DNA from 3 places in the Carboxydothermus pertinax genome. Region 3 is predicted to be linked to each of the others. Evidence: riboswitches for the same ligand, from Rfam matches in the RefSeq annotation. Region 3 holds a riboswitch; each other region holds the start of a gene.
What was found. Region 3 has a riboswitch for cyclic di-GMP ahead of cpu_RS06950 (HD-GYP domain-containing protein). Riboswitches for the same ligand answer to the same signal wherever they lie in the genome.

Region 1 (6,498 bases), on a different contig from region 3:
AATGACCGGGAATTAAAAGAAGACCTTGACCCTGCTTACGGAGTTGCTAGCTGCTATAATACTTTATTAATTGGTGGAGGCAGCTTTACTTTAGTTCGGTTAAATTTAAAAGAAGCTGCCAAAAAAGCGAGAGATTTTCAAGACTTTATCCAGAATGTTTTACCTGATGCAGTGTTGGCGCAGGCCGAGGTTATCAATGCCCGGGCTAAATTTATCGTAGAAGAGGCGAAGTTTTTTGAAACTTCCTTTTTAGCTAAAGAAGGTTTAATTTCCCTTGACCGCTTTACCTCCATGGCCGGATATTTTGGACTTTACGAATGTCTTGAACACTTAACGGGACTAAAACTTGGTCAGGATAAAGAAGCCCTTTACTATGCCGAACAAGTGTTAAAAACCGCCAAAGATACTTTAAAAAGGGTCCCGGGAGCTTACTGCAACGGTACCGGCGGCAGGATAGGATTTCATGCCCAGTCGGGAATTGACAGCGACATCGATGTGACGCCCGGGGTGCGGATAAAATACGGCGAGGAGCCGGACATCTTTACCCAGATTAAAACCGAGGGAAGGCTCCATAAATACTTTGATACAGGCATTAGTGATATTTACATCTTTGACCGGACCGCCCGGGAAAATCCGGAAGGGGTTTTAAAAATAATCAAGGGGGCTTTAGAAGAAGGAATCAGGGTATTTTCCTTCAACACTTCCGATTCGGAATTTATCCGGATTACCGGTTACCTTGTAAAAAGAACCGATGTTTTAAAATACGAAAAAGGCGAGGTTTTACGGGAAGATACGGTAAAGCTTGGAGCAGCAAGCATTAAAAACAACAATACCGAAGCCAGAAAGGTAAGGATAATCGGTGAGAGGAATAGTCAATAAAATTATTGAGGTAAGCTTTATCGACGGTCCCGGAAGCCGGATGGCAATCTTTCTGCAGGGTTGTAATCTTGACTGCCTGTACTGTCACAACCCGGAAACCAAAAAATACTGCCAGAATTGTGGTAGATGTGTTGAACAGTGCCCGGCCGGAGCCTTAACAAACCTTGACGGCAGGGTAACCTGGGATAAGGCGATTTGCCATGGGTGTGACCGTTGCCTTGAGGTGTGTCCCCATTCGTCCTCTCCAAAAACTACCCTCTGGGAGGTGGAGGATTTAGTAGCTTATATTTTGGAAAATGAAGTTTTTTTAGATGGGGTAACCTTTTCCGGCGGGGAATGCACCCTGCAGGCGGATTTTATCCTGGAAGTTAGCCATAAACTTAAAGAAAAAAGTAATCTAACGGTTTTTGTCGATACTAATTGCTTTTTGGAGGAAGAGAAATTTCTAACCTTATGTCAAAATATCGATGGAATTATGGCCGATTTAAAAGCTTTTGATCCGGTTTTGCACCGTAAGCTGACCGGTGTAGCCAACGAATTAATTTTTCAAAATTTAAATACGGCGTCGCAGCTTGGAGTACTGTATGAGGTTCGAACGGTATTGGTGCCCGGTTTAAACGACCATCCGCAGGAAGTGAAAAACATTGCCCGGTTTATTCGTGAACTCAATTCGTATACATTGTTAAAACTGATACCTTTCCGTAACTATGGTGTAAAATCTTATTTAAAAGAGGCACCGAACTTGCCTGAAGAAAAATTTTTTGAGCTATTTGAGGTTGCAACGGAAATTCTTGGTTCCCGGGTTTACGGGAAGTATAGTATTTAAAGTTTGTATTTAAATTCTTTTGCCAAAAGTATTGTAATTTTAACTTTATGTTTTATAATAGAGTAAAAAAGATAAGATTTTACCGATAAAGGCAAACCCGGCGAAAGCCGGCGACGCAAAGCTACAGGGGCTAAGGCCGTAAGGCTATGCCAGCCAGCTGCCGAAGGTGTTAAGGGGATTATTAACCCTCCGCCTTCTGGCAGGAGGGTTTAAAATTTTAAAGGAGGCATTTTAATGAAGAAAAATACAATTTTGGTTCTAACAGCATTATTACTGAGTTTTGCTTTTCCTGCTTTTGCGCAAAGATTGGTTTTGCCTGTTAATACTGAAAAAACTGTAAGTGGTAGTTCATATCAAGAATTGGTAAAAACCATAAAAGAAACAAATAGCCCAAAGAGAGAAAATATAGATAAAAGTTTGAGGACGACGAATGAAGATAACAACCAAAGTCTGGCAAAGGAAAATAACGATAAGAATATAATAACTGAAAACAAAGGACAAAACTCAGCAAATGAAGAAAGCAATGTAAATAAATTGGATGAAACTAATTATCAAAGTGAAGTAAACGATAATGAAAATCAGGAGGTGGTCAATGAAGAGGACGACCAGAGTGTAATAGATAGTAATCAAAATCAAATAAAAGAAAATGAACAACAGGAAGGAATAGATGAAGATAATTATCAAAACATGGTTAATAGCACTGAAAATCAAAATGAAGAAGATTAAAAATGTTTTTAAAATTTTAAAGGAGGTATTTTAATGAAGAAGATAGCGGTTTTAGTTTTAACGGTATTTTTACTTGGGATTACTTTACCTGCGTTGGCCGATACTGCTACCACCGTGCCAGCTAATACCACTCCGGGGGTAAGTGATACTGTTTATGCCAACCAAACTCCAACTGTAAGTGGCACGACCTATACCACCCCATCGGTAACCGATCAAACTTATCAACCTGTACCGGCTCCAGCAGACAACCAGTTGCCTTTTGATTTAAACCTTTTAAACAGCCTGTCTTATAATCAGCTAAAACAGTTAAAGGAAGAAATTGAAAATCTTTTGGAGCAAAAAGAGGAAGAACTTCAGGAATTTAAAGGGATTGTAACTTCGTTTGACGGACAAACTCTTGCCGTTAAGGGAGAAAACGAGGAAAAAACTTTTGTAATTACTTCGGATACGGACATGGAAGTAAAAGGAGAGTTGGGTGCTGGTTATAAAGCAGAAGTAAAATACGATCCGGCAAACAACGAAGCTGTAAAAGTTGAAGCAAAACCTGTAATACTGGAATATACCGGTACGGTAATTTCTTTTGATGGTAACAATCTCACCGTTGCTCGTGGGAATGGTGAACAAAAAACCTTTAGTATTACGGAAAACACTAAAATTGAAGGATTAGGCAAGCTTGAAGGAGAAAAAACAATCAAACCGGGTTATAAAGTAGGTGTTAAATACACCTTAGCGGGAAATGCCGTCGAAGTTAAAGTAATACCGGCAAAAGTTGAAAAGGAAAAGGAAAAAGAAAAGGAAAGAAAAAGAGAAACTAAAAAAGAAAAAGAACAAAAAGCAAAGAAAGAAGTAAAGACAAAATTTTCTAAAAATAAAACAAAAGGTAAAAAATAATACCTGTTTAAGTTAAATAATAGATTTGAATGTAGGGCTGGCTTTTGCCAGCCTTTAAATGTTTTAAACATATTTTTAGGTAATAGCAACTTGAGAAAAGCTTTCCGCATCTTCTGCTTAAGGTGTAACAAAAACAAAAGAGCAGTAACCAGTAAAAAGCTGGTTACTGCTTTTTCATATACAAAGGCTTAAGTACAACTTATTGCGAAGATTGCATGTTTCGAAAAAACCTCATCAATAGCTAAAATATACAAAAGAAAAATATTATGCTATAATTTTAAAAAATCTAATTATAGCTTGAGAAAAAGCTGTGTCTGTTTTTTAAAAGAACTACGGTTAATCTGAAAAGGGGAGGTGAGTGAGACTGAAAGAGAAAAAAAGGATTTTAATTGTTGAGGATAGCAAATTTCAAGCAAAAACTACCGCTAATATTCTCGAAAAATACGGGTACCTTACGGATATTGCTCTTTCCGGTAAAGAGGCTTTAGAGAAGGTTTGTAGCAAGCAAATACCGGATCTTATTTTAATGGATATTGAGCTGGGAGAAGAAATGGATGGGGTTCAAACTGCTAAAAAAATTCAGCAAATTAGAGATATACCCATTATCTTTCTTTCCGCTCATAGCGAAAGTGCAGTAGTTGAAAAAATTCGCTTTATTACCGCCTACGGTTATGTGTTAAAAAATGCTGGAGAACATATATTGGTAAAGAGTATTGAAATGGCTTTAGAACTTCATGATGCAAATACTAATGCCAGACTTTATTTAGAAATTATCGAAAATTCGCTAAATGAAGTTTATATATTTGATCCTCATACCTTTAAATTTATTTTAGTAAATCGTGGGGCCAGGGAAAACCTGGGTTATACTGCTGAAGAATTAAAAAACATGACACCTCTTGACCTCAAGCCAGAATTTGATTTGCAAAGTTTCAGGGCTTTGCTTGAACCCTTGCTTAGTGGGAAGCAGGAACAAATTGTTTTTTATACTGTACACCGGCGGAAGGACAGTTCGTTGTATCCCGTAGAAGTTTACCTGCAGCTTTTTGACTACAGGGTAAAAAAATTGTGCCTGGCGCTAATTATTGATTTGACCGAAAGGAATGAGCTGGAAGAAGAAAACCGGCGAAAAGACCAAAAGTTACGGTTGATGTTAGAGGCCTTGCCCAATCCTACGTACCTTATTAACCGGGAAAGACGGATTCTGGCCCTCAACCAGGCGGCAAAAGCACTGGGAGCAGTAGTTGGCGATTATTGCTGGCGCAGTATTCACCACTTAAAAATGATATCTCCTGTCGCCCGGGAGGTCTTTGAAACCACCGGGAAGCCGTTACCAGATACCAAGTGTTATTTTTGCCGGGCGGATGAGGCCTTGAACCAAAGGCAAAAAGAAAACTGCGAAGTTAAGGTAGAAAATAGTGTTTGGGATACCTGGTGGGTACCGGTAGACGAAAATACTTACATCCACTATGTGATTGATGTAACAAAATACAAAAAATGGAAGAAGAAATAAGAGAGCAAAAGGAATTTTTAGGGCTTATTCTTGACAGTATGCCGGCTGGAGTTATGGTCATTGATGCTAAAACTCATCGGATTGAAAACGTAAACCTAGAAGCTGTTGCGATGATTGGAGAGTCTCCGGATGAGGTTATTGGCAAAAGTTGTTTTGAGATATTTCCCGAAATTAAGGGATTGTGTCCGGTTACAGCGGTAGGTCAAGAAGTGGATTGTGCGGAGCGGATTTTACATAGAGTGGATGGCTCTCGGTTACCAGTACTTAAAATCGTTAAACGACTAAAAACTAAAAGCGGCGAAAAGTTGATTGAGACTTTTATCGACCTTACAGAGCGTAAAAAACTGGAAGAACAGCTTTACCGTTTATCCGTTACCGATTATCTAACCCAAGCATATAACCGCCGGTATTTTACCGAAGTGTTAGAAAGGGAAATAGAGCGGACCAAAAGGACCAATAGGCCCTTTTCGTTAATTATGTTAGATATCGACCATTTTAAGAATGTAAATGACCGTTTTGGCCATGCGGCAGGCGATTTGGTTTTAAAAAGCCTGGTAAATTTAATAAAAAACAGGATTCGGCAAACCGACTGCTTAGCCCGCTGGGGCGGTGAAGAGTTTGTGATTCTCCTACCGGATACTCACGTGCAAGAGGCCGCCGGCTTAGCGGAAGAGTTGCGGGAGCAGCTAAGTTTAATGGAGATTCCGGTGGTAAGCCGGGTGACTGCCAGTTTTGGGGTAACCGGTTATTGCTCCGGGGATACGCTTGATACATTATTAATGCGCGCTGACCAAATGCTTTATGCAGCCAAAGCTTCAGGGCGAAATTGTGTTCGTTTTTCCGAGAAATGTCCGGAAAATTAAACTTTGCTAGCTGGTGCATAACTTTTGTTTAAAAAATTTTCCTGTTATCATTAATAATGATAGCAGGAATTATTATTGTTTTGCCGAATAATTCAAAATATCAATAAATTATCAGGGGTGACACGCGATGATATGGAAAGAATCTTACCGAATTGGGGTCGAAAAAGTTGATGCTCAGCATCAAGAACTTTTTCACCGGGTAGATGAATTTTTACGGGCAATAAAAGGACCAGGGGACTGGGAAGATAAAGTAGAGCAAGTTAAAAAAACCTTAAAGTTTATGCAAGGGTATGTAGTTGAGCATTTTGCGGATGAAGAAGCGTATCAGCAGGAGATTAATTATCCGGATTTTGCGAAACATTATTTAATCCATGAAGAATTTAAAGCGGAAGTAGCTAAATATGCGGAAAAATTTGCAGCCAGTGGCTTTAATGAAGAGATAGTCCAGGAGTTTGGCGGAAAATTAATGGCCTGGCTTATTTATCATGTGGTCATGGAAGACCAGAAAATTGGTGCATATGTACGCAGTCAAGGAGGGGGCAATTAATGAAAGCAGAATTTGTTAATCCCTTTTTAATGGCAACTCAAGATGTTTTTGACCGCATGTTAGGATTAAGAATTGAAAAGGGGAAAATAGAATTAAAAGAAGATCTAATTGCAGGAAAAGATGCAAATGTGTTAATCAGTATTGTTGGATCACTTTTGGGGGCGGTTGTTTACAGTTTCCCCAAAACAACGGCTTTAGAAATAGTGAGAATAATGTCGGGGATGGAAATTGATGCCCTTGATATTTTTGTAACTTC
Region 2 (6,498 bases), on a different contig from region 3:
CGCACTGATAAAGGGATTTACCGTTTAAAATAAAATCTCCATAAACGTTAAATCTGGCGTTCTGGCCGGAATACACAGTAAGCTTATAGGGAGTAGAAGCAAACATCTTTTCTTCCGTTTGAAAATATTTACCGCCTTCGGTGAGAACATGCCACCAGAGATTTATTTTTTGCTGTAAAATATGCGCCGGTACGGTTTCGGAAATGGTCCGTAACAAAGCACTAACAATTTTCTCAATTGTAGTAACCTTTTCCAATCCTTCGCTCCAAAATGCTTCCATTTCCGGCTTACACTCAACTAATCTCTGGTAAGCCTTTTTAAGTTTTTCCAGCTGTAATCTTAACTCATCTGGTTTTTTATAAAGTAGTTGTAAAATCCTAAATAAAGTAACCGGAGTATCTTTGAGATTTGGTAAAAGCTGAGCGATTAAAAGGATTAATGGGTTTAAATTTTCAACCAGGTCGCTCACGACTGCATTTACTTTTGAAGCTAACATCGGTCTTAGACCGACCGTTATTTCCGAATTGATAATATTTTTCCGGGCGATAAACGACTCACCAGCATAAATTTTGGCCGATTCTACCGAACCGAAAACCTCGACCGACCCTTCAGCTTTAATTAACACATTTTCCCGGACATTGCCGTTAACCTTGATACTACCAATAAACTGGTAGTTACCAGTTTTATAAAAAAGGTCGCCATCTAACTGAAGTAAATTCTGTACATCAAAGCCAGCGTTACCTATACGCACCGGTAAGCCATTTATAGTCGCAATTACTTTATCGTCTTTTATCTCCGCTCCCTTATGCACCTTTAATTTCAGCGGAACATACGCTGGGGCTTTTATTGGCTTACCGAAAATATCAACCCCATTTTTCCCCGGTTTTCCCCTTCTCACTTCCGCTAAGACCTGCCCTTTTGTTACTTGCGGAAGCGATTTAAAATAATATACCCGGTGCCCGAGCTTATCCATGGAGTACTTGACATCATCGCTTTCAAAGTAGGTGATCAACTCATCAGGAACTGGAGGCACTGGCTCAATCCCCCGGGCAACAAGAATAAATTCTCCCGGATGGTCTAAAACAAGAGGTAAATTTTCTTCAATTATACCATAAATTATTCCTTTTGCTTTTAAAAATTCTTTTAACTCTTCCAGCGAAGGAAATGCTCCCTCCTCCGTCTGCGTAAGAGGTGAAAATTTTAAATACGCTTCCAGATTATTGTTGGAAACCTTTACCTCCCAATAACTTCCGGTGCTGGAGTCAGTCACCGCCCCCACCCCTTTTTTAAGAGAAATTAAAAAACCTCCTGCCAGAGGAGGTCTATATCCTTTGGCAGCTGGCTAGCATGGCAGACAACCTGCTTTAGCCCCTTTAGCTTTGCGCCCCCGGCTTTCGCCGGGTTTGCCTTTAACTTTTTCTCCCTTTAAATTTTACTTAAACGTTCCCTGGGTGAAAGAATTTGGTTTATTCTTACGCCAAAATTCTCCCCTACTACCACTATTTCTCCCCGCGCTACAAGAGTACCGTTTACCAAAACTTCTACATCTTCATCCAACAGCCGGTCTAAGTCGATAATTGCCCCCGGCCCTAAGCTTAAAATTTCTTTAATTGGCCGTCGAGTGCGTCCTAGCACTACTTCCACTTTGAGTGGAATATCTAAAATTAATTCTAATTTTTCATCGGAAGGCAAATTAAGGTACTCCTCGTTCCCGTGCTTATCTTTCCCTTCCACCCTTTCTTTTGATTCTTTAACCGACTCACGATACTCAACGGTCGGTTCGGGCTCCATACCCCCATAAAGCTTATCTAACAGCATTTTGGCCACTTCTTTGGCAGTTGCCGGCTCCATAATCTGCATTATTTCGGTATCAATTAAATCCTCAATTTGCATTTTAAAATAGATAACTACTATTTCCTTACCGCCAAAGGGCTCGTAAATATCCCTTTCCCGAGAATTTACCATTTGCGATTTTGGAGGGGAAATGTTAATTTTACGCTTGAAAATCTCCGAAAGGGCGGTGGCACTGCTGGCAATCATTTGGTTCATAGCTTCTCTTGCTGCACTTTGTTCTAGTTCAGTTATTTCCCCGGTCTGGGTACCATCGCCCCCCATCATCAAATTGGCAATTACTCCCACTTCATGCTCTTTAATGATTAAAATATTTTTTCCAGTAAGGCCTTCGGTAAATTCTACTTCAATAACCATGTACGGCTCGAGAAAATTAGCAAAAAACTCCTTTTCGTTACTAACCTCCACTCTTGGACTGGTAATGGTTACTTTACGCCCTACCAGCTGAGACAGGGAAGTAGCCGCTGAGCCCATGGAAATATTTCCTACTTCGCCTAAAGCATCTTTTTCTTCCGCCGTTAAAACCTCGGCACTGCCTTGACTTTCACTTTCCTGGGACTCGCCCACAGTTCCCTTAAGTAGCGCATCAATCTCTTCTTGGCTTAAAAATTGGTTATCCATCGGCTTCATCCCTTTCTGTAATCCTGGTAATCTGGCAGCAAAGCTTATCGTCCAAACGGCCAGGCTGAACTTTAAATAACGCTTGGTCCTCAATCAAAAGCTCTAATTCTTCATCCAACCTTTTATTTAAAACAATAATATCTCCTGGCTCAACCTTTAAAAAATCCCGCACTCTAAGATCCGTTTCGCCTAAAACAGCAGTAATCATAAGCTCGCTTTGAGCTAAAAAGTTTTCCATATGCCGGGCAAAGGCTTCCCGGTCCGCATCAGCTGCATGCGAAAACCAGTAACTGGCAGATAACTTCGCTAAAAGTGGGTCAAGAACTTCAAAGGGCAGGCACAAGTTTATAAGCCCTTTGTTGTTTAAGATTTCCGTGGTAAAGGTTATTATTGCTACTATTTCGTTAGGAGATAAAACCTGGTGAAGCCGCGGGTTGTTTTCCATCGATTCAATCTCTGGCTCTACCTGGATAATGTCCATCCAAGACTGGGTCAAATTTTCCAATAAACGATAGTTTAATTTTTTCACCACTGCTAGTTCGATATCCGTAAGTTCCCGTATCTCTGGCGGCATATCGCCGCTGCCACCAAATAAAAGGCTGATAATGGGAAAAATAAATTGTAGATTGGTTTCCATCACCATACTTCCCTTTAAAGGATGCAGGCGAAAAGTTGTAATTAAAGTCGGGGTCGGCACTGAAACCAAAAAATCTTCATACGTGGCCTGGTCTACCGAGGCAACCTTAACCGATATGTTTGTGCGAAGATACCCGGTAAGAAAGTTAGATATAAGCCGGGCATAGTTATCATGGATTAGGTGTAAAGTCCGCAGGTTTTCCTTGGAAAATTTATTGGGTCTTCGAAAATCGTACTTTCGGTACCGCACCTCTTCCTTTTTTTCTTGGGTAATTTTTTCAATATTCCCGGAAGCCAGGGCCGCAATTAAAGAATCTATCTCCTCCTGGGACAAAACTTCTTTGCTCTCATTTAGCTCAGGCAACTGAATCCCGCCTTTCGCCTTATCTCTTTAAAGTTTTTTCAAAAGCTTGCAGAATTCGATCTTGCTGAAAAGGCTTTACAATAAAATCCATCGCCCCGGCTTGAATTGCCTCCATAACTAAGGCTTGCTGCCCCATAGCGCTACACATGATGATTTTGGCGTTAGGATCAATTTTTTTAATTTCGCGGACAGCCTGGATACCATCCATTTCAGGCATGGTAATGTCCATGGTTACGACATCAGGCTTAAGCTGCTTGTACATTTCCACAGCCTGAGCACCATTTTCAGCCTCACCCACAATCTCATAACCGTTTTTTACCAGGATATTTTTAATCATCATCCGCATAAAAGCCGCATCATCCACAATTAACACTTTTGCCGACATTCCTTTCCCTCCTGATTTTTAAGTTAAATCCCTAAAGCTGAAAAAATTTTTTGCAATGAACCTGGTTTGGGTACATAGAAAAAATGACCCTTGATTTTTTCACCCTTTTCAATTAAATTGGTATCTATTACCAAAACCTGTTCATCAAAAACTCCCGAGGCTATAAGCCCGGTGGTAAGGGTTGCGGCCAGCATATCATAGCTAAAAAGCGGTACTTCCGATATAAAATTTAACCCGGTTAAACTGCCAATAGCCTGCGCAAAAGAACCGGCTAAGATGTTGCAAATTTCTTTTAAGGCAGAAGCGGAAAATTCATCCAGCTCATAACCGCTGGCTTCAACACCGGTTAAAAGTTTTAAGAGCTTGTTGGTACTTTCCTGATTAAAAATAAAAAGAATGTCCCCCGGGGCATCTCCCTTGATGCCAAGGAAAATACAGGAAACCAGCTCTTCAGGACTGCCAATACGCTGGATAATTTCATCAAAACTAATAACCACGGCCTCCGGCACATCCATGTCAATCCTGCGCGCCAGAAACTCCGCTAAGGCTGTAGCCGCATTTGCTATGCCAATATTGCCTATTTCTTTTAGGGCATCCAGTTTTAAATTATCCTTTTCATTAGCCATCAACCTCCTCCTTTCTTACAATATTTTCCTGTAGTAACACGGTTCCATCCGCATTAACCTGTATTTTTCAGGATTAAAAATTACTTCACTCCCCCCAATAAAAAGGATCCCCTTTGCTACCAAGCTATCGGAAAATTTGCGGTATAAATTGTCCTGAGCTTCCCTGGTAAAATAAATGATAACGTTACGACAAAGAATCACGTTATAATCATGATCAAAGCTGTCCTTTAAAAGATTTTGCTGCTTAAAATTTACTTTGCGCCGTAGATTTAATTTCACCTGATACTGGTCACCTATTTTATCAAAATATTTAATGCGCCAGGGCTCAGGCACATTTTTTAAAGCATCCTGGCCAAATTTTCCTTCCCTGGCAGCTTTTAAGATGTTTTCGTCCAAATCGGTAGCATCCAGTTTATAGTTTTTCAAGCCTAATTCTTCTAAAAAGATTGCCACAGAATACGGCTCGGCTCCCGTAGAACAGCCAGCGCTCCAAATTTTTATCGAAGTTTTCCCACGCAATTCCGGTAAGTATTTTTCGTACAATTTAAAAAAAATTTTGGGATCTCGAAAAAATTCAGTAACATTTATGGTAAGAGTATCAATAAATTTTTCAAACATTTTGGCATCTTTGTCCATAGCCACAAGAAGATTGTTAAAATCCCCAAGGCCAGATTTTTCTAAAAAAAGGGTGAGCCGCCTCTGCACCTGGTTTTCCTTATACTGGTTCAAATCCAAACCATATCTTTTATATACCTGGAGTTTAAATTCCGCGAAATTCATTAAATCACCTTTATTATATTTCCAATTATTTTTACAGTAACATTTCCGGTAGAGGTATCTAATATCATCGTCCGGCCCTTATTTCCACCCACTTCTTCTGCTACAAGTTTAAGGCCAAGTCGGTTAATTACCTTTTTACACATAGCAATGTTGCGCTCACCAATGTTCATAATCGTTTGCGCCCCGGGACCAGAAAACATCTGAGCGCCACCTACCATTTTTACCTCTAAAGAGCTTTTTTTAGTTCCATGCTTTTCCATTTCCCTTACCACCAAAGGAATCCCGGTATCCGCAAATTTCTCCGGTTTTATTTGCCCGCTAAACTGCGAACTGTCCGGAAGCATTACATGTAAAAGTGCCCCCAATTTTAAGCGCGGATCAAAAAAGCTTACACCAACACACGACCCCAAACCATAGGTTACTATTTTAACCGGACTGCTGCCGAGCTTGTAATCGGCAATTCCTACTTGTAGTTCCATGGTACTTTTCATTCTTTACCTAACTTATCTCACTTTGCCAAGTTCATTAACCGCTTTGCTCAGCAGCTCATCCTGTACTTTAAGCCCCCGAACGTTGCTTTGTAGATACCGCAAGCTCTCTAAAAGCGCAGGATATTCTCGATTGGGGTCAACGTTGCTTTGTTCTAAAAAGCCCTGTAAAACCAAAGCATTTCCCGGACGTAAGTTGTTTGCGGCTGTTACAAAAAAATTATGACCTTCTTTTTCTAATAAAGCAGGGTTTATAGGTTCGGCAATCCTAAGACGGCCAAAATAACGGGTACGCTCCTTATTATAAATTCGTCCGTCTTTTTCTACATAAAGCTCTTCCGCATCGATTTTTATAGGCCCTTTTTCTCCTAAAAGCAAACTTCCGTCAGGCAAGCATAGATAACCATTTTTGTTTACCTGGAAGTCCCCGGCCCGAGTATATCTCAAACCTCCCCGCGTTTCCACCACAAAAAAACCGTTACCGAAAAGGGCAAAATCTAAGTTCCGACCTGTTGAGACAAACTTCCCAGAAGAAAAGTCCAAATAATTTAAATCGGGATTAACACCGTACTCAAGGCTACCAATAGCGCTACCCGCATAATTAATAACCTTTTCCTCAAAACCAGAATTCACCACTTCATCGGCCCGATACCCGACGGTATTGATGTTGGCGATATTATTGGCAATCGTGTCCAACTGTTTAATGCCCGCTTTCAGGCCGGTAGCAGAAATATAAATTCCCCTAAG
Region 3 (6,498 bases):
CCACCATATCCGGCCGTTCATAAAACCCTAAAATTTTTTTTCGGCCAATAATAAACACGCTTGCCTTGGAAATATCCCCAAGCATTAGAGCTAGCTCCATAAAAGGCTCCGGCCTTTGGGGACTTCGCTGGATAAAGCGGTTTAGTAATCTTGTTTTCTCCAGTAAACTTAGCATATTACTACCTCCATTTTTTAAATTTCACGGTAGTAATATTACCAAATTTTTAAATAATTATACTTAATCCCTAAAAATTATTAACCATTACCGCTTTATCCCTGCCCTGAATTTTAAAAAAAGATAATATAGTTTCTTTCATTAATTTCCTCCGGCAGCCTGGTAATTACCTGGAACGGTGGGTAACTTTGGGCAAATTTTTTTCCCGTTTTTTCCACCTTCGTTAAATCTACAATCTTTATATCTCTGACCCCTGGAATACGCTCTTTTAAAAAATACAAAAGCTTTTCCATCTCATAAAGTTCCTCCGGGTCGTTTATCACCAACCATAAATTTTTTCCCTTGCGCCAGTAAATAGCTTCCCAAAGCACTATGATAGCCGAAATCACCCCATAGACAAAAAATCCCGCCAAGATCGCCTCAATCACCTTTGCCACCCCCTTATACCGTATGCTAAAGAGGGCAAAAAAGTTAAAACCCTGGCCAGGTATACTGGCTCAGGGTTTCTTTTAAAGTCCTGCTTCCATTCTTAAAATTTCCGCCTTATCGGTCCGCTCCCAGGGAAGGTCAATATCGGTACGGCCGAAATGCCCATAGGCGGCAGTCTGCTTGTAAATTGGCCGCCGTAAATCCAGCATCCGAATTATCCCTGCCGGACGCAAATCAAAATGCTTTTTAATGAGTTCCACAATTTTTTCATCAGCAATTTTGCCAGTACCAAAAGTATCAACCATGATGGAAACGGGCTTGGCCACCCCAATGGCATAAGCAAGCTGGATTTCGATTTTATCAGCAATCCCAGCTGCTACAAGGTTTTTTGCAACATATCGAGCAGCATAGGCGGCCGAACGATCCACTTTAGTGGGGTCTTTCCCGGAAAAGGCTCCCCCACCGTGGCGAGCCATACCGCCATAGGTGTCAACGATAATTTTCCGCCCCGTAAGTCCGGCATCCCCCTGTGGGCCACCAATCACAAAACGACCGGTGGGGTTTACAAAATAACGGGTATTTTCATCCAAAAGGTGAGCTGGCACTACTGGTTTAATCACATGCTCGATAATGTCCTTGCGAATTTCTTCATTGGAAACATCGGGGTGGTGTTGAGTTGACACCACAATAGTATCCACCCGTACTGGCTTGTCGTCATCATATTCTATAGTAACCTGGGTTTTTCCGTCGGGACGAAGGTATGGTAAAAGCCGGGACTTCCGCACTTCCGAAAGCCTCCTGGCAAGCCTGTGAGCTAGAGAAATAGGCATTGGCATCATTTCCGGGGTTTCGTTGGTTGCATAACCGAACATCATTCCCTGGTCACCAGCACCAATGGCTTCAATTTCCTCTTCAGTCATTTCTCCTGTTTTGGCCTCCAGAGCCCGGTTAACTCCCAGGGCGATATCCGGAGATTGCTCATCTATGGAAGTGATAACGGCACAGGTATCGCCGTCAAAACCGTATTTTGCCCGGGTATAGCCAATCTCCCGGATTGTTTCCCGCACAACTTTAGGTATATCCACATAGCAGTTGGTAGTAATTTCGCCGATAACCAGTACCAGGCCAGTGGTTACTGCCGTTTCACAGGCAACGCGAGCCTGTGGATCCTGGGCAATAATCGCATCTAGCACCGCGTCGGAAATCTGGTCAGCAATTTTATCCGGGTGTCCTTCAGTAACAGACTCCGAGGTAAAAAGGCGTCTTGTCATAAAATCTCCTCCTGATTCTTATTTTCTCAAAAAGAAAACCTCCCCTGTTCTGGAAGAGGTGCTTTTTTAAAATTCCTTTATCTTACTTTAGCAAAGGATGTTAATCATGTCAACAAATATCATACCTACCGGAGTTTAATTTTGACTTTTAACTGTCTTTTTCTCATCTATACATTTTAAGCTTGCTTCGTTTATGCAAGCAAAAACTTCTTCGATTAAGTCTACTTTTTCTGCAAGTCTTATCTCTTTAATTCCAACAGCACACTGGACTTTCAAATCATTGGGCCATTTGGCATTTTCAAGAAGATTATATAACTTTTTAACATAAATATTCGCTTTTATTTCATCCCAAGGCAGTATTAAAATAAATTCATCTCCACCGTATCTAGCAGCAATAATTTCCTCTCCTAATTGTTTTAATATTCCCGCTATTCTTAATAAAATTTGGTCACCAATTACATGCCCGTAACGCTTATTTAACTCCCCAAAATTATTTAAGTCAATAAATAAGACCGTACAAATATTTCCTTGCTCTAATAATTTAAGGCACTTGTATAATGCATATTCTTTTTTAGGTAACCCAGTCATAGAATCTATGTAAGAACCAATATACCGTTCAATTACTTTTCTTGTTATGATCCCTGTAAGCAAGCCAGATTCATCTATCACCGGAAGTCTTTCTATATTATACTCAAGCATTTTTTGATAAGCTTCAAATAAATACGCCTTTTCTTCAATTACCACGGGCTCTTCGGTCATCGCATCAATTACCAACCGGTTTTCCGGATAAAAAATTAAATCTTTTGAAGTAATTATTCCAATTAATTTATCCTTTTCTACCACCGGTAGCCCGCCAATTCTTTTTACACGCATAAGCTCCTTTACTTCTAATAAGCTTTTATACGGCTCAATGGTAATGGGGCGCGAGGTCATTACTTCTCTTACCCGTTTAATCATATTTCTATCTCCTTTTTAATATTAAGCACTATATTTAAACTTCCTTTGAAAATTGAACTCTCATCAGAAATAGCATCCACTTCAATTAATATAGCTGATACCAATAATTCCTCATCCATTAAATTAATAAAGTTTTTTCTTATAATAATCCCCTCAAATTTTTCATGATTTAGACGAATAGCCTTATACTGGTTTGGTGAAATAAATTCCACCATTTTGGTAAAAGCCTCGATACCAATGGGCGCCCGCTTTCCTATCACCAGAAAATCTTGAACAGGCGGCACTTCAAATTCGGTTAAGCGGATGCTTAATTCAGCAGTACGGTTAGCATTCATATCGCAAGCGGTTCACCAAAACCGCTCCCCCCTTTCTTTATTAAGTTATAAAATTTCTTTAGCACTCAGTAATTTTAAGGCTATTTTTGCTATATCAGGATCTATTTTCTTATTCTTAACTTCGAGACTTATAATATTCACTACCTGTTCTTTTTCCATACATTTTCGGTAACTCCTATCTTCGGTTAGCGCGGCTAAAATATCTGCTACCTGAATAATGCGTGTCTCTAATTCCAAACCTTCCCCTTTAATTTTAAACGGATATCCACTTCCGTCAAGTCTCTCATGGTGATACCCTGCCCATTTAGCGGCTTCATTAAGCCCGCCAACGGTTTCAAAAAGTTTATAGGTATAAAAGGGATGGGATTTTATTAACAAAAATTCCTTTTCGCTTAATTTTGAAGGTTTATTTAAAATTTTTGTGGGAATAGCGATTTTTCCTATATCATGTAAAAGGCCGGCAATCTCAATCATTTTTATTTTTTCGAAAGGAAGTTTTAGTTCTTTACTTATTTTAACCGCTATTTTAGCCACTCTTTCCGAATGTCTTCGGGTGGAAATGTCTTTATTATCAATAAGTTTAGCCAATAAAAGAAAAACTTTTTTCATTTCCTCTTCAGCTAAGCCTGAAAATTCATTCCAACCCATTGTTAACCTTAAAATATCCAAAAATAAAAACTCTTCTTCTAAATTAAACCAGAAGGCTTCTTCTTCCATTAGGGTAAATAATGCCAACACCGCTGGAGTTTTGGTAAAGACTTTTAAATATTGGTGAAGAAAAAAGTCTTTTATTTTTTCTTTGGTAAATATACAGACATTTCGACCTCGTAAAAAACCGGCAACATTACTTGCCAGAAACATTATTTCAATTAATTGCGAAGGATAGATTTTATTTTGACTCTGCCAAAATTGTTTATCTTCATTGGCAAGCATTGATTGAAGGAATATCTTTTTTAGCTCATTTTCTTTTAAATTTAGCCTTTTACCAAGTTGCAGAGCAATTAATGTTCGCCTCATCTTATATAGCCTTTCGTGTTTTTCAAATAAACCAAAAGTACGATTAACCGCAAAGGCAAAAGCTGAGATATCCACAAATAGCATGTTTTTCCTCCATTATTACTGCTTTTTTTACATAATAAGGTATTTTACATATATTGAAAAGTATGATTAGTTCGACATTTTTCTACCCATACCGACATTCACCGTAAAATAAAGGCCCCGCAAACTTGCAGAGCCTTCTTTTATGGGAGCAGCTTTATTTTTTCAAAAAAATCTTTTGTTCACATTTATCCCCCGCCCGTAAATTCATATCATCGAAAGAAACTTTAACCTATTACCGCTTCCTTGACTGTGCGGTAATAACATATAAACCCTCCTGCCAAAAGGCGGAGGGTTTCAGAGCAAATTCACACCTTTGGCAGCTGGCTGGCATAGCAGGAAACCTACCTTAGCCCCTATAGCTTTGCGTCCCCGGCTTTCGCCGGGTTTGCCTTTATCAGGAACGCTATTAGACTCTATTTTATTATAAAACTCTTAGCTAAACGGGTCAATACATTATTTCTCCCTTTCAAGTCTGGAGCCTTCGGCTTCAAGTCTGGAGCCTTCGGCTTCAAGTCTGGAGCCTTCGGCTTAAAAAAACTGTGCACCCTCTAGCTTTCTTCTAATGTCTTGTAATTCAGTATAATTATCCAGAACAATTTTAACCATATCTTTGTCTATTTTATTTTTTTCCACCAGATTTTCCATAACATTTTTAATCTCTTGGTAGCTAAGCCCTTTTCGGTAAGGACGTTCTTCCGAGAGAGCAACAAAAATATCGATAACCGCCATCAACCTTTCTTCAAAACCTAACTCTTCCGCTTTTTTCTTAAAAGGATATCCCGAACCATCAAGTTTTTCATGATGAAAAGCCGCCGCTCTAACAATTTGGGTAGGAAAAACTTTGTTTAAAAGATAATAAGTATAAAAAGTATGCCTTTTAATAAACAGAAATTCTTCTTCCGTCAGGGCACTATGCTTTTCTAAAATGTTTTCCGGAACAGCCATTTTCCCTATATCATGTAAAAGCCCAGCTATCTCTAAAAAAATAATCTCCATCTTGGGTAAATTTAACACTTTCCCTATATAGCTGGCAATTCTCCCTACCATCTGTGAATGATGAAAAGTAAAGCGCGATTTATGGTCTACCAGTTTAGCAAATAACTCAGCAAGGGCAATCATCTCTTGAGGTTCAATTATTGCTTCTTCATCCCCAATTTCCTCTAATCTCTGATTTAAAATGTCGCTGTCTCCTAAGGTTAACCAAAATTCTTCCGCTTCCGCCAGTTCATTAAATGCCCCTAAGACGTGCGGGTCAAAGATTTTTTCATTTCTAACCATATTTTTCCAGTTTTTAGCTTGTTTTAATATACAGCCTTCTGGATTAAAATTTATGGCAATCCTATCAGCTAAGAACAAAATCCGGCATAAAATAGGTATCTCCTCACCAGAAAGCCCGGAAGGATTTTGACCGATATAATGGTCGTGATGGCTAAAAATATACTTAGCATAATGATCAAAATAAGTATTTTTTAAAAACAACTCTCCCCGGCGACAATGCTCAAACTCATTTTCAGCAATTTGGCGAATTTTTTCATCATGGGCATCCCATTTTAAAATACCTACATCATGAATCAATCCAAGGTATATTAAGTCTCGTTTTTGACTTTTAGTTAATTTAAGTTTTTCTCCCAAACGATAAGCAATATAAGCTACTTTCCGGTGGTGATCCTGCAGTCCCTCCATGCTTAAATCCAAAGCTTTGGACATATTTTTCATAAAATCAAAGCGGTTAAAAGTAATCATCTCACACCATCCCGCTATTTTGTCGACGAATTTTCTCAATTTCTTCCATATTATTTTTAATCATTTCAGTTATTTCCCTGGCCACTTTGGCCGATTCTTGAGCAAGTTTTCGCACTTCCTGGGCCACTACCCCAAAAGCCCGACCGTGTTCACCAGCTCTTCCTGCTTCAATGGACGCATTTAAAGCTAAAATATTAGTTTTCGTAGCAATTGAAGAAATAAACCCTGCGGCCTCCGCCACTTGCTCTTGGATTTCTGCCAAGTATTTAAGTTGTTCCGCAATATAATTTTCAATCGCTAACTGCATATCAAAATTAATTCTTTTGTAAAAAGCATTCACCGCTTTAAAATACAACTCTGTACCCGGGGAATATTTTTGCGCCACTAATTCTCCAACCACTTCATAATATAAGCGGTAAGCCCCCAGGTACCAATTAGGATAAAGAGCAATTTCCATGTGTTTTTTCCCAATTGCCAATCTATTTCT

Region 1: linked by a shared signal. The riboswitch ahead of cpu_RS00090 (hypothetical protein) and the one ahead of cpu_RS06950 (HD-GYP domain-containing protein) in region 3 are both predicted to bind cyclic di-GMP.
Region 2: linked by a shared signal. The riboswitch ahead of cpu_RS05645 (FapA family protein) and the one ahead of cpu_RS06950 (HD-GYP domain-containing protein) in region 3 are both predicted to bind cyclic di-GMP.

Annotation. Positions count from the first base shown of each region.
Region 1 is NZ_BDJK01000001.1:12,386-18,883, reverse strand. Features, by position in the region: gene cpu_RS00100 (YjjI family glycine radical enzyme) at 1-879, shown strand, start outside; gene cpu_RS00095 (YjjW family glycine radical enzyme activase) at 860-1,705, shown strand; cyclic di-GMP riboswitch class I at 1,786-1,870, shown strand; gene cpu_RS00090 (hypothetical protein) at 1,940-2,431, shown strand; gene cpu_RS00085 (DUF5666 domain-containing protein) at 2,465-3,322, shown strand; gene cpu_RS00080 (response regulator) at 3,681-4,832, shown strand; gene cpu_RS00075 (sensor domain-containing diguanylate cyclase) at 4,817-5,695, shown strand; gene cpu_RS00070 (bacteriohemerythrin) at 5,823-6,242, shown strand; gene cpu_RS00065 (chemotaxis protein CheX) at 6,242-6,498, shown strand, end outside.
Region 2 is NZ_BDJK01000015.1:65,016-71,513, reverse strand. Features, by position in the region: gene cpu_RS05645 (FapA family protein) at 1-1,270, opposite strand, end outside; cyclic di-GMP riboswitch class I at 1,331-1,418, opposite strand; gene fliY (flagellar motor switch phosphatase FliY) at 1,426-2,472, opposite strand; gene fliM (flagellar motor switch protein FliM) at 2,465-3,472, opposite strand; gene cpu_RS05630 (response regulator) at 3,492-3,857, opposite strand; gene cpu_RS05625 (chemotaxis protein CheC) at 3,881-4,483, opposite strand; gene cpu_RS05620 (CheR family methyltransferase) at 4,499-5,263, opposite strand; gene cpu_RS05615 (chemotaxis protein CheD) at 5,263-5,742, opposite strand; gene cpu_RS05610 (flagellar hook-basal body protein) at 5,767-6,498, opposite strand, start outside.
Region 3 is NZ_BDJK01000020.1:50,873-57,370, forward strand. Features, by position in the region: gene codY (GTP-sensing pleiotropic transcriptional regulator CodY) at 1-175, opposite strand, end outside; gene cpu_RS06930 (hypothetical protein) at 289-603, opposite strand; gene metK (methionine adenosyltransferase) at 685-1,875, opposite strand; gene cpu_RS06940 (GGDEF domain-containing protein) at 2,011-2,832, opposite strand; gene cpu_RS06945 (hypothetical protein) at 2,829-3,167, opposite strand; gene cpu_RS06950 (HD-GYP domain-containing protein) at 3,213-4,268, opposite strand; cyclic di-GMP riboswitch class I at 4,581-4,668, opposite strand; gene cpu_RS06955 (HD-GYP domain-containing protein) at 4,797-6,011, opposite strand; gene cpu_RS14185 (globin-coupled sensor protein) at 6,013-6,498, opposite strand, start outside.